DNA from 2 places in the Pelistega sp. MC2 genome. Region 2 is predicted to be linked to the other one. Evidence: predicted binding sites of a transcription regulator. Region 2 holds the regulator's gene; the other holds the start of a gene.
What was found. The regulator LexA, encoded in region 2, represses DNA repair genes until DNA is damaged. The targets are predictions, from matches to a motif close to ACTGTATNNNNATACAGT.

Region 1: a site for LexA is predicted at 3,328-3,345, ahead of BQ4443_RS09455 (LexA family transcriptional regulator). Genes of this name have one in related genera too.

Annotation. Positions count from the first base shown of each region.
Region 1 covers NZ_LT628275.1:818,367-825,744, forward strand. Annotated here, with positions in the region: gene BQ4443_RS09445 (DNA adenine methylase) at 1-826, opposite strand, end outside; gene BQ4443_RS09450 (AAA family ATPase) at 832-2,469, opposite strand; gene BQ4443_RS09455 (LexA family transcriptional regulator) at 2,550-3,236, opposite strand; gene BQ4443_RS09460 (transcriptional regulator) at 3,347-3,568, shown strand; gene BQ4443_RS09470 (YdaU family protein) at 3,785-4,669, shown strand; gene BQ4443_RS09475 (replication protein P) at 4,659-5,066, shown strand; gene BQ4443_RS09480 (RusA family crossover junction endodeoxyribonuclease) at 5,063-5,428, shown strand; gene BQ4443_RS09485 (hypothetical protein) at 5,415-5,849, shown strand; gene BQ4443_RS09490 (hypothetical protein) at 5,846-6,064, shown strand; gene BQ4443_RS12455 (BRO family protein) at 6,341-7,093, shown strand; gene BQ4443_RS12460 (hypothetical protein) at 7,234-7,374, opposite strand.
Region 2 covers NZ_LT628274.1:84,465-91,842, reverse strand. Annotated here, with positions in the region: gene uvrB (excinuclease ABC subunit UvrB) at 1-496, opposite strand, end outside; gene BQ4443_RS02195 (amino acid aminotransferase) at 606-1,811, shown strand; gene lexA (transcriptional repressor LexA) at 2,022-2,738, shown strand; gene BQ4443_RS02185 (porin) at 2,859-4,007, shown strand; gene efeO (iron uptake system protein EfeO) at 4,076-4,891, shown strand; gene efeB (iron uptake transporter deferrochelatase/peroxidase subunit) at 4,991-6,184, shown strand; gene BQ4443_RS02170 (FTR1 family iron permease) at 6,174-7,378, shown strand, end outside.

The sequences.
Region 1 (7,378 bases), on a different contig from region 2:
TACGTAGACTAGGGCTAAAGAAAACAATTTCATTGCCTAGCTTTTTCTCTTGTGCGCTATAGTTTAGTAAATGCTCACGTGTTGGATAGCCCTTGTAGATTTCACGAATCTCAGGGGCGTTATCGTAAGAGACAATCCAATCATATTGAAGATTGTCTAGTGTTTTTCGAATATCTTCATGATCTTTTTGATTGTAGAAGTTTCGATATAGCCCTTGGCCCTTAACAAAATAGGGTGGGTCTAAATAGATAAGCGATTTATCTACTGGTAAAAATGCATCACATTGCTCTAAAAGCTGTTTTGCATCCTCGTTATGTACATGTATCTGAGATCGATATCTCTTGATACGGTGGAAACGTTCGATAAGGTGCTCTTTGTTAAACCGTGCATCAAGTTTCCATTGTCCAGACTGAGCTTTACCGCCTATTACCCCACCTTTCAAAATGCCAGAGCGGTTGCAACGATTCATGAAAAAGGTCGCAAATCCTTTTTCCATAATATCGGTTCGCGATTCGTCCATTAGGATAGTGCGGTAGTGATACCAATTATCCATCGAGATATCTACTGACTGGATTTTTTCAATAAAGTCATCTGTATGATGCACAGCAGCTTGCCAGAAGGCGTACACAGCATAGTCAAAATCATTGATGTGGATTTCTTTAACAAAACCCTGATATAGAAGTTCTAAGGCTACAGCAGCACCCCCCGCATATACTTCTAAATAGTGAGTGTATGGGCGTCCGTTGAGTTCAATGAGTGACTCAATAAATGGGGCAAATTTACCTTTGCCACCAGGATAACGTAGGGGAGTGTGGAATGTGTTCATACCCTTTATTTTATCTGTTTTTGCTTTGTTTGGCCAGTATTTTTTAAGGCATTTTTTAGAGCAATGACAAAGTTGTTTTTAAATACTTCCACCTCTTCTGGGTAGCTTTCTGCCCATAGTTTAATGATTTTCCAATCCTTCAGGTTCTTAAAATTTTTTCTCCACCAGTTTTTAGCTGATGTTCTATTGTTAGTGGTGTGCGAGTCTAGCAAAACGTCATTAATATAGTCTGAGGTGATGTTGTTGGGAAGTTTTTTAAGGAGGACTCGGTCGTTGACGAGAACAGCTAAAAAATCTTTAATTAATCGTTCAGGGGATGCGTTGGTTATTTGTGTATTGGTAGGGATAGGTAATCTGACTACATTTTTATATATATTATTACGTCTATGTATCGTAGTATCCCCATCAACAACGATGACCCTTTGTCGAAAATGTGCATCTGTCTTTGGGAATTTTAGCAAATTATCCCCCCCAACATGCAAAGGGATAAGATGTAGTTTCACATTTAAATTAGACGTAGCTGCTGTCCTGGAGCGAGCAGGAAAAATCGCATCAAAAAATTCTTTGCCTTCTTCGTCTTCAAAATAAACATGAATATCTTTCTTCTCGACTTTCTCTGTCAACCTAAGTTCTAAGTCGTTTTGTATATCTTGGAGGGAAATATTGTCTTTAATATGAGGGTGGTTACTGTCAAAGAAATAAATGACTTTATCCTGCTCGGAGCTAGTGAATATTTCTTCGATAAGAACAGGGGAGTGCGTTGTCGCAACAATTTGGAGGTTTAGCTTTTTTGCTGCATTTTTTAGTCCACTTGCTAGTTTGCGGATGGTGCGGGGGTGGAAACCGACATCTATCTCATCAATGAGCAATAACCCACCGGGGTAGTCCTCGCCCATATCTCGTTTAAGTTTTTGAAAAGAGGCTAGCGCGGTAGCTATAGTGCCTAGGCTATCTTGACCTAATGAAATGCTAAACTCGCTGAAGTTCTCATATTTAGGTTGAGCACTTCTTTTTTCATGTTTTGTTATGGTTTGATATGAAATGTCGTCAGTAAGTGGACTACCAGACATAATGTTGCTTACGAATTCTTTAATAAACCTCTTATCGTCTGGGCACATCTCTTGAAGGGGGGTTATAGAAACGCTATTTTCTTCTGACTCTCCGATAGTGATGAGCCTTTTCACTCCTAAGAAAAGGGTTGGTAAAGATACTTTAGATGCTTCACCCACAAGGTTATCGAATTCAGGCGAAGTGTTTCTAGCAACAAGTCTTGCTCGACGAGTATTTTTATTTTTATCACCTCTCGTGGTTAGTGAACACCTTTTCTCTATCGTCTCGCCATCGATGTTTGCTGTAATCTTAGGATTCTCTCTAGCGTCCCCTGTGTGTTGCCCTACTTCTGCTAAGTCAATATGTAGGATATTTTCAATACTCTTGGAAAAAAGCTCTTCTGTATAGGTCTTAAAAGAAGTATCTGTTAACCCAAAGGTCCCTGCTAAAAGCCCTAAAATTGTTGTTTTTCCTACTCCGTTATGTCCTGCGATTAAAGTGATCCGGTCAGCGAATGTTATCTCTGTGTCTGCGAATTTGCGAAATGCTTTTTGCTTGAACGATAGTGTCTTTAACTTAATATTTTTGCTCATGTGTTTCACTCAATTTAATACGTACAATGACGGATATAAAGAAGAAACTCTACCTTTGTGTTCTCTCTCATTTCTTAACCTTAAGTCGCATCTTTCAACGCAAAATATCGTCGTACTTTGCCACAAATCATTAGCGTATGTTGGTTTTTAGCACTAACGGTTTTTTCTTTATAAGCAGGGGAAGGATTGTCACTGATGATACGGATAATACCGTCCTCTTTAATTAGTCTTTTGGTTTTTAATTCTTCATCATCCAGAATTACATAAATACCATCACCATCATATCGGTTGCATGAAATATCAACAAACAATAAATCCCCATCGTTAATCGTTGGGTACATTGAAACGCCTTTATTGTTAATGATTCTGATATTTTTAGGTTCGATAGTTTTTAGATATTCTCTTGCCCAGTCTTCCAGTACTAGCATTTTACTAATCGCAGGGACGTAATCAACCACGCTACCAGGACCAGCGCTAGAGCGAATATCGTAATACTCAAGTTCTATATAACCATCTTTAACAGATTCATCATAAGAATGATCTTGGTCTAGCCATCCGAATGGTTTATTCATTGCGCTCTCAAGCTTGCGAGCCGTTGAATTCCCTATATTTCTAGATTTACCAGTCGCGTTATCAATACGTTGCTTAATAATTTGATTCAAGTATATAGGTGAAATACCCGCTGCCGTAGCAAGTTTTTCTTGAGTACCTGCCTCATTAATTAAGGCTCTAAGGTTATTTAGTCTGATGTCGTTAATTTGTTTCATAGCTTTATTCTATAAGCAATACGCTTATTAATAAATAAATCTTTTAGCTTTACAATACAAAGCATTTAGCTTAATATATTTAGAAATTTAAACTTTATTAAAAAATAATCATGCGTCTACTTGAATATGTAAATAAAAAAAGAGGTATTAGAGTTGAGTTAGCCAAGCAAATTGGTGTGCCTTTTATTCTTATATCACAATGGGCACTTAGTAAACGCCAAGTGCCAGCAGAGCGTTGTCCTGATATCGAAAAAGCCACAAATGGCTTAGTCCGTTGTGAAGATCTAAGACCTGATGTGGACTGGTCTATTCTTCGTACATCAACTAAATAAAGGTTGATCATGGCGAGAAGAGAGAAGTGCACAGAAGACATAAAGATCCATTTGGGCGAAAAGCTTAAAGCGGACTTAAAAGAGCTGGCTGCCTTAGAGGGTGAAGAGGCTCTGAGTACATACATAAGAAAGATCCTGCGAAAACACGTTTATGGTCAGCTTAATCCAAATCGTGACTTATTGGCAGGGTCGGTAAGGGACAACTAGGGGCGGAGAATGCATTATTATAAATACCATATTGGTGACAATCTGTTAAATACGATAGGATTATCGATGATAGAAGAGGGGGCTTATAGGCGTCTGGTTGATATGTACTATGCCAAAGGCTCTCTTCCAAAAGACTTTGCTGTTCTTTGTAGATTAGTTCGTGTTGTCAAAAAAGCAGAGATGGATGCTGTGCGTTTTGTCTTAGCTGAGTTTTTTGAGGAAACTGACGATGGATATATTAATCGTCAAGTGGATGAATCGTTAGAAGAAGCATCTGACAAGTCTGATAAAGCTAGAAAAATGGTTGAAGCAAGGTGGAATAAAAAAAATAGTAATACTACAAGTAATACACGCAGTAATACTACAAGTAATACACGCAGTAATACTACAAGTAATACACGCAGTAATACTATCCATAAACCAATAACCAATATAAATAATAAAGAGAGAGGAGAATATATAGAGAGTATTGCATGCGAAGAAAATTTTTCTCCTCCCGTTTTTTCTGATGAAAACACTGTCATTGATGTGCCTGAAATCAAAGAACGAGCCGCCATTACGACCTATCTCAGGAGTCAGGGAATCAATGCAACAAGTAACCAAAAGACGGATAATTTAATCGAAAAAGGTGCAAAAATGCAGCACTTTGTTGATGCTGTTTCTATTGCAAAAAGTAAAAATAAAAGTTCCTTTGATTACGTTTTAGGCACCGTAAAAGGTTTGCTTGAAGACGAAAAAAATATTCAATCTTCTACAAAAACGGAACAAAAATATAATCAAAAATTTGACCCTGTGGCCTGGGTCAAGGCTAACCCTGCCAATCAGCAACATGGGTTACAACCGATTGGAAATTTCATTGATGTACCCGTTCGGGAGGTGAGCAATGCTGAATAATCCGTGGTTTGAGATTATCCCTGTGCTAGGAGTAACTGCCATTGATCACTTATTCAACCGCTTGGATGGAATGTACACAGGTAAATGGCGCCAATCTTTCACACATCCCAACAGTATCGGGAACTGGCGTAATGCTTGGGCTGAAGCGCTACATGCTAGACACATCACACCTCAACAAGTCAAGCGTGGACTAGCAAACTGTTCGGAAATGTACGCTTGGCCACCAAGCCTAACCGAATTTATCAAAGCGTGTGAAATGCCGTCACGTGATGAGCCAGCTCAAAGCACATTTAAAGCCTTGCCTAATGATTCTAAGTTTTTGTCAAAAGCAGAAATGAAAAACGGATTTGCTGCCTTAAAAAAAGCAGTCCTTGAAAGCCAAGGAGTAGCCGCTTGATTTTCTTAACGCTACCTTGGCCAGATAGTCGGTTATTTCCAAATAGAAAAAATGGATTGCACTGGACGACAACAAATAAAATCAAAAATGAGGCTATTTTTGGAGCCTATAGTATCGTTAAATCGTCTGGTCTATATGTCGATATAGGCAATACAAAAAAATCGTTAAAAATCGTTTTTTACGCTCCAGATAAAAGAAAGCGTGATCTTGATAATCTGCTTGCGGCAATGAAGCCATCCATTGATGGTATGTCGAGGGCGCTAGGAATTGATGATAGTTTATTTCGACCAATTACTTTGGATATTGACATAGACCCAAACAAAAAGGGTTTTGTAGAGGTGATTATCGATGCTGACAGCTGACGATTTACTCATTAACTGGGCTCGAGGGGAGCTTATCAACGGTGAGGATCCAAGACCAAAGGAGCCTTCCTTTTGTGCGTCTGCGGAGCGCTATTACAGACCTACCAAAGAAGAGTGGGAGGGGGTGCTTGAGGACGGTGTAGAAACTGAAATCAAGCTAGACGATGAAAACCAATCTCACACACCAGTTAATTGGTCACATCATCACCTTGTGGCTGATTTTGTTAAACGTCAGCATTGGGTCGTCAAAATCATTATTTGTCGCGAGTGGGTGGATAGATTTTTAACGTATCGTGGGCTAAACCGAACAGCACGTCGAACAGCCATCAGTAAACAAACAGGCGTACCAGTACGAACTGTTGAATTTATGATTGAGAACGTCAGAAAGGATTTAACGGCTTTTATGCGAGGTAAAGTGTGAAATACGCCAATGAAGTCATAGAATTACTGAGTGCTTATCCACATAAAACTTTTCGGGTGAAAACGATTGTGAACTATATCAATCCTAAAAAGCGAGAGCGACGTAGTACCACACGTCAGGTGCAGCGGGTGTTAGAGAGCCTAGCCGAGACGGGCAATATTGAGGTTAAAGCCCGAGATAAGCTTGGAGGCGGGGCAGAGTACAAATGGAGTTGATTTTTTTTAATGACGAGGTTATGATGGAACCACTACACCAAACAACTGTAGTCGGGCTTGGCGGCCTGAACTGACTTTCACGGCAGACACTGCCACTTTATCCATTGCGTTTAAGTGGTTTTTGTTTGCGCTCCTTTATGGGGGCGAGCGTATGGGACATCGTAAGATGTGCTGTTTTCCGTGAGAGCAGTCCGCCAACCTGTACGTTCTTGCCCCTCCCTCTTCTTGGCGGAAGACGGGGCGAGGTTTTAATAAAAACTTCACGGAGCCTTGTTTATGCAAGCATTAACATTCAATCAAACTTCATTTGATATCATTGACCAAGACAACCAAATCTGGGTTAAATCAGCGCAACTCGCCCAAGCGTTGGGATATTCAGACGAGCGTTCTGTTTCTAAGATTTATACACGTAATCAAGACGAATTTACAGACAAAATGGCTCAGGTGGTCAAATTGACCACCTCAGGAAATTATCAAACCACCACCCGAATTTTTAGCCTACGAGGCGCACACTTAATCGCCATGTTTGCTCGTACCGAAGTCGCCAAAGAATTTCGTAAATGGGTATTAGATGTGTTGGAAAACCACACACAAGAGACACAACCATCACCGCAACAGATTACCTATACAACCCCGATGCGCAACATTAGTGTGTCCGTTGAAGATATCCTTGATTTGGCGAGTTTGCAGAAAATGGCGTTTAACATGTCCGAGACACTCGCCTTACTCGAAAAACCACTACGTGCTATTGGCTCCAATAATTATGCCGCACATTGCTATGACGCTCGAGTACATTACAAAGTCAATATGGAGATCTTTTATGACATCGTCGCACGGATGTTTCTTGCGGCAGACATTACGCCGGGTGACTTTCATACAGCAGCCGAGGCTATCCACGCACGAGAGTTCCGCAAGGAATTGGAAAAACGATTAAAAGAAGACGACCAATGGCGCGCTACGTTGAATCCATCTGATCCGTTAAAACTAGGAACAGGGAAGACGACGCAAGGCGTGTTGGTGGTGGTGTGAACTATACGTCTTGCAGTCTAATCAAACAATACAGTATGGGAAAGAAGAAAGGACGTAAAATCGGGTAATGATGAGTCCTCGTTGATTAGTTGTTCCTGAACAATGTAGATTTTAAAAGACTTACCTTGTAAAATCTAGGGTTAAGGTTTTAAAGCTAGATTGTTTGCCTGAGTTAGTAGGTGAACAACTAACCCCAAATATTGATTACGCCAATAATCAATATTTACCAAGAGCTCAAAGGATTCATCTCCTTTGGGCTTTGACTCTTCTAAGTTCTGCATATTC
Region 2 (7,378 bases):
TTGCATGATAATCACTAGGATTACCAATACCATAAATGGTAGAGACCGTTCCTACAATAATCGTATCCCTTCGTTCCATAAGGCTTTTTGTTGCCGATAAACGCATCTGTTCAATGTGTTCGTTAATGTTTGAATCTTTCTCAATAAACAAATCTCGGCTAGGTACATACGCTTCTGGTTGATAATAATCATAGTAAGAGACGAAATACTCAACAGCATTTTTAGGAAAAAACTCGCGCATTTCCGCATAGAGTTGTGCAGCTAGCGTTTTATTAGGAGCTAAGATTAAAGCCGGACGACCTAATCTAGCAATCGTATTTGCCATGGTAAACGTTTTACCTGACCCCGTCACTCCCAATAATGTCTGAAACATCAACCCATCTTTTACACCATCAACTAAACTATCAATGGCTGTTGGCTGATCCCCAGAGGGAGGATAAGGTTGATAAAGTTGAAAGGGACTATTGGGAAATTCAACGAATTGACCTGCACTCATGCTATTATTTTATTATCCTGTTAATGCGAAAATCTTTAGAATTTTTCTAAGAACTAACCATTTTAACAAGTAATCATTTTTTTTACTCTTTTTTCTATCTTGGATTATTATGTCTTCTCTATTTGCAAATGTTGAGTTAGCTCCTCGTGACCCAATTCTTGGCTTAAATGAACAATACAATGCCGATACAAGAGCGACCAAAGTTAATCTTGGCGTAGGTGTTTATTATGATGATGAAGGTCGTTTACCTGTTCTAGAAGCTGTGCGTCTTGCTGAAACAGAACGTGCTAAGCAATCAGCACCTCGTGGTTATTTACCCATCGAAGGGATTGGTACTTATGATAAAGGGGCTCAAGCGCTATTATTAGGAAAAGATAGTGACATTACCAAAGAAGGGCGTGCCTTAACTTTCCAAGCGCTAGGTGGAACTGGTGCCCTAAAAATCGGAGCCGACTTCTTAAAACAAGTCAACGGTAATGCTACTGTTTACATCAGTAATCCAAGCTGGGAAAATCATCGCGCTCTATTTGAGCGTGCTGGCTTTAAAGTTGAAAACTATCCTTATTACAATGCGGAAACTCATGGTTTAGACTTTGATGCTATGCGTGATTTTTTCAAAACCTTACCAGAAAAAAGCATTGTCGTTCTTCATGCCTGTTGCCATAACCCAACAGGCGTTGATCCAACCATTGAGCAATGGAAAGAGATTACAGCTATTGTTAAAGAGCGTCATTTAGTGCCATTCCTTGATATTGCTTACCAAGGTTTTGGAGCTGGTCTACAAGAAGATGCTCAAGTGGTGAAATTATTTGCTGAACTAAATATGCCTATGTTTGTTAGTTCATCTTTTTCAAAATCATTCTCTTTATACGGTGAACGTGTTGGCGCATTAACTATTGTATGCGAATCTAAAGATGAAGCAGATCGTGTATTAAGCCAAGTAAAACGTACTATCCGTACCAACTACTCAAACCCTCCTACACATGGCGGTACGATTGTCAGCATGGTTCTTAATAATGATGAATTATTCGCATTATGGGAAAAAGAATTAGCTCAAATGCGTGAGCGTATCCGTACTATGCGTGCTCAATTAGTGGCTAAGCTAAAAGAATATGGCGTGAAGCAAAACTTTGATTTTGTTTTATCTCAACGTGGTATGTTCTCATACTCTGGTCTTACTAAAGAGCAAGTAGAAAAATTACGTAATGAGCATGGTATTTATGCTGTCAATAGTGGTCGTATTTGCGTAGCCGCACTTAATTCTCGTAATATTGATGCCGTAGCCAAAGCTATTGCTGCTGTTTTACAAAACTAAAAATATCAAGTCTGTTTTGTGAGAAATCGGGTAGATGTAAGCTAATATCTACCCGTTTTTTTGATAATTACTTCTTTAATTTTAGTTTTATCACTATATAACTGAAATATCATTCAGATAACATTTATTTTCAATAAAAAAATCACTTTACCTACTTGCTTTTTTCTTAATAATCGCTAAAATAAACTGTATATTCATACAGGAATGATTATGACGATTAAATTAACGCCACGTCAAGAAGAAATTTTACACTTAATTCAATCCACTGTTGAAAAAACTGGTTTTCCTCCTACACGTGCTGAAATTGCCAAAACACTAGGATTTAAATCTCCCAATGCTGCCGAGGATCATATCAAAGCACTTAGCAAAAAAGGGGCAATTTTCTTAAGTCCGGGAGCCTCTCGTGGTATTCGTCTTAATCCTGATTTTTTAGCTGCCAATACCTCTGCTACATCGACACTTGATAAAATCAGCACAAAAGTTGTGGATTCGATTAAAACAGGGATTGATGAGGCTGCCTCACTACTCAAGGATAATCGTTTACTTTTACCCATTATAGGTCGTGTTGCAGCTGGCTCACCAATCAATGCTATAGAACATCACGAGTCTACGCTACAATTAGACCCTGCTCTTTTCTCTGCCACCCCCGACTACTTACTAAAAGTCAAAGGGGAAAGTATGAAAGATATTGGTATTTTTGATGGTGATTTACTCGCTGTCAAAAAAACATCTCAGGTACGTAATGGACAAATTGTCGTGGCACGGATTGATGATGATGTCACCGTCAAACGATTCCATAAAACAGGTTCCAATATTGAATTACTACCTGAAAATAGTGACTTTTCACCTATCGTCGTCGATCACACTTCCTCATTTGAAATTGAAGGAATTGCGGTCGGTCTAATTCGCCCAGGTGTCTTTCAATAACAACGATTTCAGCTTTTTTCTTAAAAAGTCGCCTTTATTATGTAATTTTTAATGGTAATAATTTTCATTTAGATGTAATATCTAACACAATACATAATTACATTGACAAAGGTTTTTGCCATGAAAAAGCTTCTTTTAGCAAGTACTATTCTCGCCTCTTATGCCCAGATGGCCAACGCGGAAACATCCGTTAATTTATATGGCATCGTAGATACTGCTGTTAGTTTTAACCAAATCAAAACGACAAGCTATGGAGCAACAGGGAACCAATTAGCTAGCTACAAAGAACGCTCTGTAGGCGTTGATAATGGTTTAGCTGGTGGTAGCTATTGGGGGTTACGTGGTTCAGAAGAAATTGGCAATGGCTTACATGCTATTTTTGCTTTAGAAGGCCATTTCAATGCCTCCAATGGTGCATTTGACGAAGCTGGACGCGTTTTTAATCGAAATGCTTTTGTAGGCTTTGCGAATGAAGCGTGGGGACAATTAACATTAGGTTATCAAAAAAATATTGCCGATGAGTTTATGCCTAATGCTGATCCTTTTGGTACTGATTTTGGACAAGCGGGAGCTGGCTCTGTCTTTGGTGATTCTCTCAGCTCTTCCTTGGAAAAGTCTGTTAAATACCTAAGTGCTGAAAGCAATGGCTTCCAATTTGGTGCTGCTTTTTCCTATGATCGCATCAAAAAAACGGTAAACGGTGCCACTACTAGAGAAGGTAATAAACAACTTAGTCTTGGTCTGAAATATTCCCGTGATGCCCTATTCCTAGGTGCTGTTTATGATACAGCCAAAGAAGTTGGCGGCATAAAAAGTAAGTCATGGGCCATCGGTGGCAGTTATGACTTTAATGTTGTCAAACTTTATGGTGCTTTTGGACAACAGCGTAACGGTATGTTCGGAGAGATTCTTTCTTTAACAGCTTCCGAAGAAATTAATGGTGAAACCATTCCTACCGCATGGAATCGTAAAGGTTATCGTCAAAATTCTTGGCTTGCTGGCTTAAGTGCTCCTGTCTCTGATAATGGTACCCTACTTTTCTCTTATCAAGGCATTTCCGCTAAAAATACACAGATTGACTCTCCAATTAAAGCAAGTGGTCATATTTTTAGTCTTGGCTATACTCATGAACTATCAAAACGCACCAGTCTCTATGGTGTTGCTTCTTATGGCAAAACAACCATAAAAAATTATGATGGCACTGCTTTTACGGGTAAAGAGAAAATTAAGTCTACCCTTGTCGCTATTGGCTTACGCCATGCATTCTAAGAAATATATATTGATTTAAACAATATTACTTAGTAATCATTTTTCTTTTTTGTTAAGGAGAATTATTTATGATGCGTCTTTCTGCACTTGCGTTAACTATTGCAGCTAGTGGGTTTAGCTTATCTACAATAGCAGCACCTGATTTATCTAAAGAAACAAGTAGTTATCGTGAATTTATTATTCATCAAATAGATCAATTAGTGACTGACACAGAAAAGTTTGTGCAATATCTTGATAACGGTGATGTTGCAAATGCAAAAAAACTCTATCCCATTTCACGTATGGCTTATGAACGTTCAGAACCTCTTGCCGAAAGTTTTGGTGATTTAGATCCTCGCATTGATGCTCGTCTCGCCGATTTAGAGGGTGAAGGCAAAGGTGAGAAAGATTGGACTGGCTTCCATAAAATTGAAAAAATATTATGGGAAACGAACTCTACACAAGGAACAAAAGAGTTAGGTGTTCAATTACTTAAAGATATTAAAGAATTACGCGCTAAAATACCTACAGCAGAAGTCACACCTGAATTAATGATTTCTGGTGCAGTTGATTTATTAAATGAAGTTTCTACCTCAAAAGTAACTGGTGAAGAAGAAATTTTCTCCAAAACAGACCTTTATGACTTTAAGGCTAATATTGAAGGTGCGGAGAAAATTTATGAACTATTCAAACCTAGGTTAGAAGAGAAAGATAAACAATTATCAGCTGAAATTGCACAACGATTTGAAGCAGTAAATAAACTTTTAGCTTCTCATAACAATGCCAAAGAAGGTTTTGATTACAAACCTTACAACCAATTAAGTAAAGATGAAATTAAAACTCTAGCTGAGGCTGTCAATAAGCTTGGGGAGCCACTCGCACAAATGGGCGTTATTCTTGAATAAGAATAATCTCTAATTATACGTTATATAAGCTAGGTTTCTCTTTTTATACAAGTGACCCTAGCTTTTTACTTTTTACCCAAAGAATTATAAAGGTTAGTCATGAAAAACTTAAATCGCCGTCACTTTGTTAAACAACTAGGAATGTCGAGTGCTGGTCTAATGCTTGGTTCCTCTATTAATTCCGTTGAAGCAAAGACGCCCTGCGATCATAATACTACGCCTATCATCCCTTTCGTTGGTACACATCAGGCTGGCATTACCACACCAGGACAAAAGCATATCTATTTTATTGTCCTAGATCTGCATACAGACAAACTAGAAGACATCAAGCAAATGTTCAAGGTTTGGACAAGTTATAGCAAAAACTTGACTCAAGGAAAAAATGTTAAAGAATATAGTAAAAATCATTTTATCCCCCCTGCGGATACAGGGGAAGCCGATAGTTTAAGTGCCCATAAACTCACCTTAACGTTTGGAGTAAGCCCAAGTTTTTTTACTAAGCTAAATATAAATCACCTCAAACCAGCTGAGTTAACTGACTTACCTCACTTTCCTAGAGATCAATTAAAACCAGAATACATTGGAGGTGATATTTGTATACAAGCCTGCGCTGATGATCCACAAGTAGCCTTTAATGCCGTGCGTAACTTAGTCCGTGTTGCTCGTTCAACGATAACCATGAAGTGGAGCCAATCAGGATTTACATCTTATGATGACTTGCAAACACCACGTAATCTTTTTGCCTTTAAAGACGGTACAGCCAATTTTTCTGGTCAAAAGTTAGATGAGGTTGTTTGGGTTCAACAAGATAATTGGTTAAAAAATGGATCTTATCTTGTTGTTAGACGCATCAAAATGTTCTTGGAAACTTGGGATAGAACAAACGCTGCCGAACAAAATAATACTTTTGGTAGATATCGTGACAGTGGTATCGCTTTTGGGCATAAAGATGAATTTGATACGCTTGATTTGAAAAAAATGGATGAAAAAGGTAAACCTATTTTTCCCAATACCTCTCATGTCAAACTTGCTCATCAAACGGGACTCAATATACTGAGACGATCCTATTCATATGCTAGTGGTATTGATGACCATGCTCAATTTGATGCTGGTCTCTTATTTATTTCCTTTCAAAATGATCCTAAAACATTTATTACTATTCAAAATTCTCTAGGTAATACAGACAAAATGAATGAGTACGTTACCCATATTGGAAGTGGACTTTTTGCCTGCTTCCCAGGTATAGTTGATGAACAGGATTATCTAGGTAGGAGTTTATTTGATGCTATCTAAGTTTTTATGGCGATTCTTGTTTGTCCTCTCCTTAACGATAGGACTACAAATAAATGTCCTTGCTAAAGTAAATACTAGCCCCTTATTTGTACAAATCTCTGATGCAATGAGTCATGTAAAAAAAGGAGAAAACCAACAAATACTCCCTATTCTACAAAATATCAAAAAAGATTTTGTAGCTCTCCAAAACCATGATTCAATAGCAGGAAAAACAGTAAGCGACACCATTGAACAAGCACTTAAACAACAAGACCTTCTTTCTCTAGAAAGCTTATCAAAAGCTTTATATACATTTGAAAAAGAGCAAAATCCTGTAGATTATGAGGCGAAACGACAGCAATTCAGCAAACGAGTTATCCCTGTCTATGAACAACTCAATAAACATATTCTCGAAAAAAATCTAGATGCTGTTATAGAAGACTATAAACGTTTCAATACCACATGGACATTAAATGAGAAAGCTGTTCGAGATACCAGCATTGGGCATTATGGACAAATTGAAACAGCAATGACTTTGATGCGTATTGCCATGTTAGCTGATCCACCCAATTATTTAGAAATGGAAAAGCAATCTGCTCAATTGAAAAATACACTAGATGACTTCAAGGCAGGTAATACAGCCACCATTAAAGTAGATACAAATGCACCTACAGATTTAGCCTCAGGTATAGGTCTACTATCTAAAAGTTATGATGACTTCGCAAATAAACGCATTGAAGAAGGTCAAGCAAAAATACGTACATTTATTCAACAATGGCCTATTTTTGAAGGAGAGGTACGCACACGTAATGGTAGCCTTTATAGCAAAGTAGAAAGCCTACTTCCTGTTATTTTGGTCAAGGCAGATGAGCCTGCCAATCTACAAAAATTTACCCAATTAATTACAGAGCTCAAACAAATCAATGTTAATGCTGCTTATGGTCCTATTGACGCAACCTTAGTCCTTTTGCGTGAAGGTGTTGAGGCATTATTAATTGTTATGGCACTTGTCACTACACTAAATGCAGCCAAACAGATTACTGCCAAGCGTTGGGTGTATGCAGGGGCTATTCTTGGCGTGTTTGCTAGCCTTCTGGGGGCAATTGCGCTCCAACAACTATTCCCAACCATTGCTGCTGGCACAAATCGTGAAATTCTCGAAGGAAGTATTGGTATTATCGCCGTTATCATTATGCTTTTTGTAGGTGCATGGTT